2 regions of the Micromonospora narathiwatensis genome follow, and region 1 is predicted to be linked to the other one. Evidence: predicted binding sites of a transcription regulator. Region 1 holds the regulator's gene; the other holds the start of a gene.
The links. The regulator HrcA, encoded in region 1, represses chaperone genes, less so after heat shock. The targets are predictions, from matches to a motif close to GGTTNGCACNCTCNNNNNGAGNGTGCNAACC.

Region 1 (4,413 bases):
TCGCTGGGCATGCAGTCCGCCGCGCCCGGGGTGCTGGCCGTCCTGGACCGGAAACACAGCGCCGGCCGGGCCACCGCCGCGGCGCTGGAGGCGCGGGACGCCGGGTTCGACCACGTGAACCTGGACCTGATCTATGGCACGCCGGGGGAGCGCGCGGAGGACTTCGCCGCCTCGCTGGAGCAGGTGGTGGCGGCGGGCGTGGACCACGTCAGCGCGTACGCCCTGATCGTGGAGGAGGGCACCCGGCTGGCCGCGCGGATGCGCCGCGGCGAGCTGGCGTACCCCAGCGACGACGTGGCGGCGGACCGCTACCTGGCCGCGGAGGCCGCCCTCGACGGGGCCGGGTTCTCCTGGTACGAGGTCTCCAACTGGGCCCGCTCCGCGGCGGCCCGGTGCCGGCACAACCTGCTCTACTGGTCGGGCGGCGACTGGTGGGGCCTCGGCCCGGGGGCGCACAGCCACGTCGGCGGGGTGCGCTGGTGGAATGTCAAACATCCGACCGCGTACGCCGGACGCCTGGCCGCGGGGGAGTCACCCGGGTTGGCCCGGGAGGTGCTCACCCCCGACGAGGCGCACATGGAGGACGTGATGCTGCGGCTGCGGCTCGCCACGGGCCTGCCGTTGGAGGTGCTGGACGAGGCGGGCCGGGCCGGCGCACGGCGGGCGCTGGCCGACGGTCTGCTGACCGCCGACGGGTACGCGGCTGGCCGGGCGGTGCTCACCCTGCGCGGCCGGTTGCTGGCCGATGCGGTGGTTCGCGACCTGCTGCCCTGACCGCCCGAGGTGAGCCGCGACCGGGCGAGGGACCCGGCCGGTCCGTGGACCGGCCGGGTCGAGGATCACTTGATCATGCTCACCGAAGCGGGGTAGCGGTAGAGCTGCCCCTCGTTGGCCTTGAGGCCGGCGACGATCCCGAAGATGATGCCCATGAGGTAGGCGGCGCCCACCGGGATGAAGCCGATCACGGCGCAGACCAGGACCCAGCCGACCAGGCCGATGATCGACCAGAGAAGCTGGAAGTTGAGCGCCGCCACGGCGTGCGCCCGTACGGCCGGCGACTGGTTGCCCCGGGCCAGCAGGGCGATCAGCGGGGCGACCCAGCCCAGCACGGCGCCGCCGAGGAACATGCCCGCGGCGCCGCCGAAGTGCGCGACCAGTGCCCAGGTCTTGTCCTCATTGCTGGCGTAGCCGCCCGGCGGCGGGTAACCACCCGGCGGTGGGTAGCCACCCGGCGGCGGATAGCCACCGGGCGGGGGATAGCCGGGGCCGCCGGCTGCCCCGGACAGTGGTGCGGTGGGGGGCTCGTTCGCCGACGAGCCGTATGGTGCCGACGGCGGGGTCCCGCCCGGCGACTGGGCGCCGGGGTCCCCCGCTCCGGGAGGGCGAGGTGGTTCAGTCATGGACGTCACGTTAGGTCCCGTTCGCAAGGATGCGCCAGAGCGACACCGTTCTGGATGTCCGGCTGTTCGGCTCTGGCGAAGCGTCCGGCGGGCCGCACCGGGGGTCCGTCACTGATCATCGCGTCGGTGGGTACGCCGACGTAGACTGGCACTCGCTACAGTCGAGTGCCAGACGCTCGGCCGGTACCGCGGGTCGCCTGGTCGGAACAGGCCGCGCCGGGCGCCGGGCGGGCCGAGGTGCGTCAGGAGGTGGGGAGATGGGTCTCGACGACCGCAAGCTCGCCGTGCTCCGCGCGATCGTCGAGGACTACGTCGCCACGCAGGAGCCGGTCGGCAGCAAGTCCCTGGTCGAGCGCCACCAGCTCGGCGTCTCCCCGGCCACGGTGCGCAACGACATGGCCGTCCTGGAGGACGAGGGCTACATCCGGCAGCCGCACACCAGCGCCGGCCGGGTGCCCACCGACCGCGGCTACCGGCTCTTCGTCGACCGGCTCTCCCGGGTCAAGCCGCTCAGCCCGGCCGAGCGCCGGGCCATCGAGCGCTTCCTGGTCGGCGCGGTCGACCTGGACGACGTGGTGCACCGCACGGTCCGGTTGCTGGCCCAGCTCACCCGGCAGGTCGCCGTGGTGCAGTACCCGAGCCTGGCCCGCTCCAAGGTGCGCCACCTGGAGCTGGTGCCGGTCTCCACCACCCGGCTGATGGTGGTCATGATCGCCGACACCGGCCGGGTCGAGCAGCGGCTGGTCGAGCTGCCCGGGCCGGTCCCGGCCGACGACGTCACCGACCTGCGCCGGCTGGTCAACGAGAAGCTGGTCGGCACCCGGCTGTCGGACACCCCACCCCTGGTCCAGGCGCTGGTGGACGAGTCCGCGCCGCACCTGCGTCCGGCCATGACCACGCTCTCCACCGTGCTGCTGGAGACGCTGGTCGAGCGGCACGAGGAACGCATCGCGCTGGCCGGCACGGCCAACCTCACCCGGGGCGGCCTGCTGGACTTCCAGGGCACGCTGCGACCCATCCTCGAAGCGCTCGAGGAACAGGTCGTGCTGCTCAAGCTCATCGGTGAGACCGAGCCGAGCACCACCCGGGTGCTCATCGGCGACGAGAACGAGTTCGACAACCTGCGGGCCGCCTCGGTGGTCAGCACCGGGTACGGCCCCGGCAGCACCATCGTCGGCGGCCTCGGGGTGCTCGGGCCGACCCGGATGGACTACCCCGCCACCATCGCCACGGTGCGGGCCGTGGCACGCTACGTGGGCGAGCTGCTGGCCCAGAACTGACCAGTCAGGGGCGACGGCCGGCATGAGGCCGGCGACCGGCGCAACGCGAGACGAACATGAGGACACGGAACGCAGTGGCCAGGGACTACTACGGCATTCTCGGCGTCAGCCGGGAGGCCTCCGACGACGAGATCAAGCGCGCCTACCGCAAGCTGGCGCGGCAGTTCCACCCGGACGTCAATCCGGACCCGGAGGCACAGGAGAAGTTCAAGGACATCAACGCCGCGTACGAGGTCCTCTCGGACGACCGGAAACGGCAGATCGTCGACCTGGGCGGCGATCCACTCGCGCCGGGCGGCGGGGGCGCCGGGCCGGGTGGTCCGGGCGGCGCCGGCCCGTTCGTCGGGTTCCAGGACATCATGGACGCGTTCTTCGGCGGCGCCGCCGGGGGTGCGCGCGGCCCGCGCCCGCGTACCCGGCCGGGCGCGGACGCGATCCTGCGGCTGGAGCTGGACCTCAACGAGACCGCGTTCGGCGTCGAGGCCCCGATCACGGTCGACACCGCCGTGCTCTGCACCACCTGCTCCGGCGCGGGCACCGCGGCCGGCACCCACCTCGCCACCTGTGAGGCGTGCGGTGGGCGGGGCGAGGTGCAGTCGGTGCAGCGGACCTTCCTCGGCCAGGTGGTCTCCGCCCGGCCCTGCACGGTCTGCCAGGGCTACGGCACCACCATCCCGCACCCCTGCCCGACCTGCGCCGGGGACGGCCGGGTGCGGACCCGCCGCTCGCTCACCGTCAAGATCCCGGCGGGCGTCGAGGACGGCATGCGGATCCGGCTGGCCCAGCAGGGCGAGGTCGGCCCGGGTGGCGGCACGGCCGGCGACCTCTACGTGGAGATCCACGAGCGGCCGCACGACGTCTACTCGCGCAAGGGCGACGACCTGCACTGCCGGGTCACCGTGCCGATGACCGCCGCCGCGCTCGGCACCCGGCTGACCATCAAGACGCTGGACAGCGAGGAGACGGTCGACGTCAAGCCGGGCACCCAGCCGGGCAGCACGCTGCGGCTGCGGGCCCGGGGCGTACCGCACCTGCGTGGCACCGGCCGGGGCGACCTCTACGTCCACCTGGACGTGCGTACCCCGACCAAGCTCGACGCCGAGCAGGAGCGGATGCTGCGCGAGTTCGCCAAGACCCGGGGCGAGGAGGTCGCCGAGCTGACCAAGCAGGGCGGCTTCTTCTCCCGGATGCGCGACGCCTTCAACGGGCACGCCTAGCGTGTCGGCGCCGCTGTTCCTGGTCGAGGCGCTACCCACCGGCGACACGCTGACCCTCGACGGTCCGGAGGGGCACCACGCCGCCACCGTGCAGCGGCTGCGGGTCGGCGAGGAGCTGCTGCTCGCCGACGGTCGGGGTGGCACGGCCGACGCCGTGGTCACCGCCGTCGGCCGGGGCACCCTCGACCTGGCGGTCACCTCCCGGGGGTACGTCGACGCGTCCGTTCCCCGGCTCGTCGTGGTGCAGGGCATCGCCAAGGGCGACCGGGGCGAGCTGGCCGTGCAGGCGATGACGGAGGTCGGCGTGGACGAGATCGTCCCCTGGTCGGCGTCCCGGTCGGTGGTGCAGTGGCGCGGCGACCGGGGCGTACGGGCCCGGGAGAAGTGGGCGGCGACCGCCCGGGAGGCGGCCAAGCAGGCCCGCCGTGCCTGGCTGCCGGTGGTGGCCGGGTCGCCCGACGAGTCCACCGCGACGGTGGCCCGACGGATCGCCGGGGCGGCCGCCGCGTTCGTGCT
Region 2 (4,413 bases), 540 kb from region 1:
AGCGCGATGGCGAACTGCTTGAGCGGCTCGGGCACCAGGTCGACGACGAGCCCGCCGACCGCGATCAGGGGTGCCGAGCGGGGGCCGGTGAGGACGGCCACCGGTTCGGCTGCGCCGATGGCCACGGCCGCGGCGGTGATCCCGGCCAGCGCGGCGTGGCCGCGGGAGGGGCTGCTCACGCCGATCAGTGTTGTCGATCGGCGGGGCCGCCCGCCATCCACGTCAGCGTTCCGTAATCAATACCGACCAGGGCACACCGCCCCACGAGGCGGTGTGCCCTGGTCGACTGCCGTTACGGCCTGGGATCAGAAGCCCGGGCCGTGCTGGTGGCCGTGACCGTGCCCGTGGCCGTGGCCACCCGCGGCGGCCGGCTCGGCCTTCTCCGGCTTCTCCACCACCAGGCTCTCGGTGGTGAGCAGCAGGCCGGCGATCGAGGCGGCGTTGGTGACCGCGTTGCGGGTCACCTTCACCGGGTCGAGGATGCCGGACTTGACCAGGTCGACGTACTCGCCGACGGCGGCGTCGAGGCCGTTGCCCCACTCCTGGCCGACGACCTTCTGCACCACCACGTAACCGTCGTGGCCGGCGTTCTGGGCGATCCAGCGCAGCGGCTCGACCAGCGCCTTGCGCACGATCGAGACGCCGACCTTCTCGTCACCGGTCAGGCCCAGGTCGTCGTCGAGCACCGGCAGGATCTGGGCCAGGGCAGCGCCGCCACCCGGGACCGTACCCTCCTCGACCGCGGCCTTGGTCGCGGCGATGGCGTCCTCGATGCGGTGCTTGCGCTCCTTCATCTCGACCTCGGTGGCCGCGCCGACCTTGATCACGGCGATGCCGCCGGAGAGCTTCGCCAGCCGCTCGGCCAGCTTCTCCCGGTCCCATTCGGAGTCCGAGGCCTCGATCTCCTTGCGGATCTGGGCGACCCGGTCGGCGACCTCGCTCGCCTGGCCGGCGCCGTCGACGATGGTGGTGTTCTCCTTGTCCACCACCACGCGGCGGGCGGTGCCGAGCACCTCCAGGCCGACCTGGTCGAGCTTGTAGCCCAGTTCCGGGGCGACCAGCTCGGCGCCGGTCAGGATCGCCATGTCCTGGAGCATCGCCTTGCGGCGGTCACCGAAGCCGGGGGCCTTGACCGCGCAGACCTTGAGGGTCTTGCGGATCGCGTTGACCACCAGCGTCGACAGCGCCTGGCCCTCGACGTCCTCGGCGACGATCAGCAGCGGCTTGTTGTTCTGGAGAACCTTCTCCAGCAGCGGCAGCAGCTCCTCGATCGCCGAGATCTTCTGCGTGGTGATCAGGATGTACGGGTCCTCCAGGACCGCCTCCTGCCCCTCCACGTCGGTGACGAAGTTCGGCGAGATGAAGCCCTTGTCGAACTGGAGACCCTCGGTCACGTCCAGCTCGGTGACGAGCGCGGAGCCCTCCTCGACGGTGATGACGCCGTCGCGGCCGACCTTCTCCATCGCCTCGGCGATCAGCTCGCCGATGGTGGCGTCCTGCGCGGAGATCGTCGCGACGTGCGCGATCGACTCCTTGTCGGCGACCTCGACGGCCTTGCCGAGCAGGGACTCGGAGACCTTGCGGGCGGCCGCGTCGATGCCCCGCTTGAGGCCGGTCGGGTTGGCCCCGGCGGCCACGTTGCGCAGACCCTCGCGGACCATCGCCTGGGCCAGCACGGTCGCGGTGGTGGTCCCGTCGCCGGCGACGTCGTTGGTCTTGGTCGCCACCTCCTTGACCAGCTGCGCGCCGAGGTTCTCGTACGGGTTGGTGAGCTCGATCTCCTTGGCGATGGTCACGCCATCGTTGGTGATCGTGGGCACACCGAATTTCTTGTCCAGGACGACGTTGCGCCCGCGCGGGCCGAGGGTGACCTTGACCGCGTCGGCGAGGGCGTTGACGCCGTGCTCCAGCAGGTGCCGGGCGTCGTCCGAGAAGCTCAGGATCTTCGCCATCAGTATCCCTTCGAAGCGACGTTGCCCCGGCCCGGCGAGCCGGACCGGGGCAACGACACTGATCGGTTGCTTACTTCTCGATGATCGCGAGGACGTCGCGGGCGGAGAGCACCAGGTACTCCTCGCCGGCGTACTTGACCTCGGTGCCGCCGTACTTCGAGTACAGAACGGTGTCGCCGACCTTCACGTCGAGCGGCACGCGGTTACCCTTGTCGTCGATCCGGCCCGGGCCGACAGCGAGGACGGTGCCCTCCTGCGGCTTCTCCTTGGCGGTGTCGGGGATCACGATGCCCGACGCCGTGGTGGTCTCAGCCTCGTTCGCCTGGACCACGATCCGGTCCTCGAGCGGCTTGATCGCAACCTTGGTCGCGGTAGTCACGGGCATACCCTCCTGGGGTACTGGTTTCGTTGCCGGTCGACATGCCGACCGGCGTCAATCTGCCACATGCCACCGGGCGGGGCCGTCGTCGCGGGTGCCGGTCCGCCTGGCGTTCAACCCCCGGACACCTGGGCCCGGGCGTTGGCACCCTCAGGGTGAGAGTGCTAATCGCAGGTTATTCCTCGGCTAGCACTCCGTCAAGGAGAGTGCCAACGGATCGCCGCCGTGTCGCGGTCGCTCCGCCACTGTTCCGCCACTCGTCACCGCAACACGCCGCAACCGTCTCGTCACAACCTGGCCGAATCTCTAACCTCCGGCTCCGTACCGCCGACGGGAGGAAGGACGACCGGGTGACCCAGATACCGACGCTGACGTTCCTGCGTGGCCAGCTACGCCGGGCCCGCCAGGCACGCGGGCTCAACCAGGAGGACTTCGGCAAGCTGATCAACTACTCGTCGTCGCACGTGAGCGCCATCGAGATCGGCGACAAGCCGGTCAAGCCGGACTATCTGGCCCGGGTCGACGCGGTGCTGGAGACCGGTGGGCTCTTCGTCACCATGCTGGAGTTGATCCGGTTCCACGCCGCGCCGGACTGGTTCCGCCCGTGGGAGGAGATCGAGCGGGAGGCGATCACGCTGCGCTGGTACGACCCCACCGTGATCCCCGGCCTGCTCCAGACCGAGGGGTACGCGCGGGCCATGCTCGCCCTGGGCGGGGAGCTGACCGCCGACGAGGTCGAGGCGCGGGTGGCGGCCCGGCTCGCCCGGCAGGCCGTGCTGACCGGCGACCGGCGACCGCAGTTCGTCGCGGTGCTGGAGGAACAGACGCTGCGCCGGCAGGTCGGCGACCGGGCCGTCATGCGCGAGCAGTTGACGCACCTGCTCGCCGTCGGCACCGAGCCGCACGTGCAGGTCCGGATCGTGCCGGCCGACGCCCCCTGGCACATCGGGCTCCACGGCCCGTTCATCCTGGCCCGACTCGGCAGCGGCGCGGAACTGGCCCACCTGGACAACCAGCTCCGGGGGCAGACCGTGGACGGCCCGAACGACGTTGCCGCCCTCGGCCGAAGCTGGGAGACTGTGACCGGCGAGGCGCTGCCCCGCCGACAGTCCACTCAACTCATCGAGGAAGTGGCGAAATCATGGACCTGACCCGCGCCACCTGGCGCAAGGCGTCCCGCAGCAACGCCAACGGCGGCGCCTGCGTGGAGGTCGCCGACAACCTGCCCGGTGTGGTCGCCGTCCGCGACAGCAAGGACCCGACCGGGCCGGTGCTCGCCTTCACCCCGTCGAGTTGGCGAGCCTTCGTCGCCGCCACCGCCACCCGCTGACACCACCGTCCGGGTGACCCGGCTCGCCGCCCTCGCCAGGTCGGCGATATCGCGCCATCCCGGGCCACTCTGCCCGCGCCACACCGCCGACATCGCGATGCCCGCCCCGCCAGACCGCCAAGTCGGCGACATCGCGCCATCCCGCCCGCCAGAACCCGCCACATCGGCGAAGTCGCGCCATCCGGCCCCGCCGGGTACCCGGGTCGGCGGTGTCGCGGTGTCCCGCCCGCAGAAGCCGCCAGGTCGGCGGTGGGTCGCCGGGTAGGGCCGGGACAATGGCCGGGTGGATCTGGATCAGCTCGCGGCGCTGCGTACCCCCGAAGGGTCGGCCGCGCTCGCGGCGGCGGCCGAGGTCGCCGGCGGCGATCCGCTGACCGCGGCGGCCCGGCTCCGCTCGGCCGGGTTCCCGGCCGGGCTGGCCGCCGCCGCGCTCACCCAGGCTGAGCTGCGCCGCCGCGCCGCCGGCAAGTTCGGGCCGGAGGCGGCCGGCATGTTTCTCACCCGGCCCGGGCTGGAGCAGGCCACCCGCCGGGTGGTCGCCGACCGGCGGGCCGCGCGGCTGCGCGCCGCCGGCGTGGGCACCCTGGCCGACCTGGGGTGCGGCCTCGGCGCGGACGCGCTCGCCGCCGCCCGCGCCGGCATCCGGGTGTACGGGGTGGAGGCCGACCCGGTGACCGCCGCGATGGCCGCCGGGAACGCCGAGGCGGCCGGGCTGGCCGAGTTGTTCACCGTGGAGTGCGGGGACGCGACGG

Region 2: a site for HrcA is predicted at 2,471-2,501, ahead of groES (co-chaperone GroES). Genes of this name have one in related genera too.

The regions. Positions count from the first base shown of each region.
Region 1 covers NZ_LT594324.1:4,041,540-4,045,952, reverse strand. Annotated here, with positions in the region: gene hemW (radical SAM family heme chaperone HemW) at 1-774, shown strand, start outside; gene GA0070621_RS17295 (DUF4870 domain-containing protein) at 840-1,400, opposite strand; gene hrcA (heat-inducible transcriptional repressor HrcA) at 1,658-2,680, shown strand; gene dnaJ (molecular chaperone DnaJ) at 2,755-3,897, shown strand; gene GA0070621_RS17280 (16S rRNA (uracil(1498)-N(3))-methyltransferase) at 3,899-4,413, shown strand, end outside.
Region 2 covers NZ_LT594324.1:4,583,908-4,588,320, forward strand. Annotated here, with positions in the region: gene GA0070621_RS19785 (sulfite oxidase) at 1-179, opposite strand, end outside; gene groL (chaperonin GroEL) at 306-1,952, opposite strand; gene groES (co-chaperone GroES) at 2,023-2,337, opposite strand; gene GA0070621_RS19800 (helix-turn-helix domain-containing protein) at 2,682-3,482, shown strand; gene GA0070621_RS19805 (DUF397 domain-containing protein) at 3,473-3,661, shown strand; gene GA0070621_RS19810 (THUMP-like domain-containing protein) at 3,945-4,413, shown strand, end outside.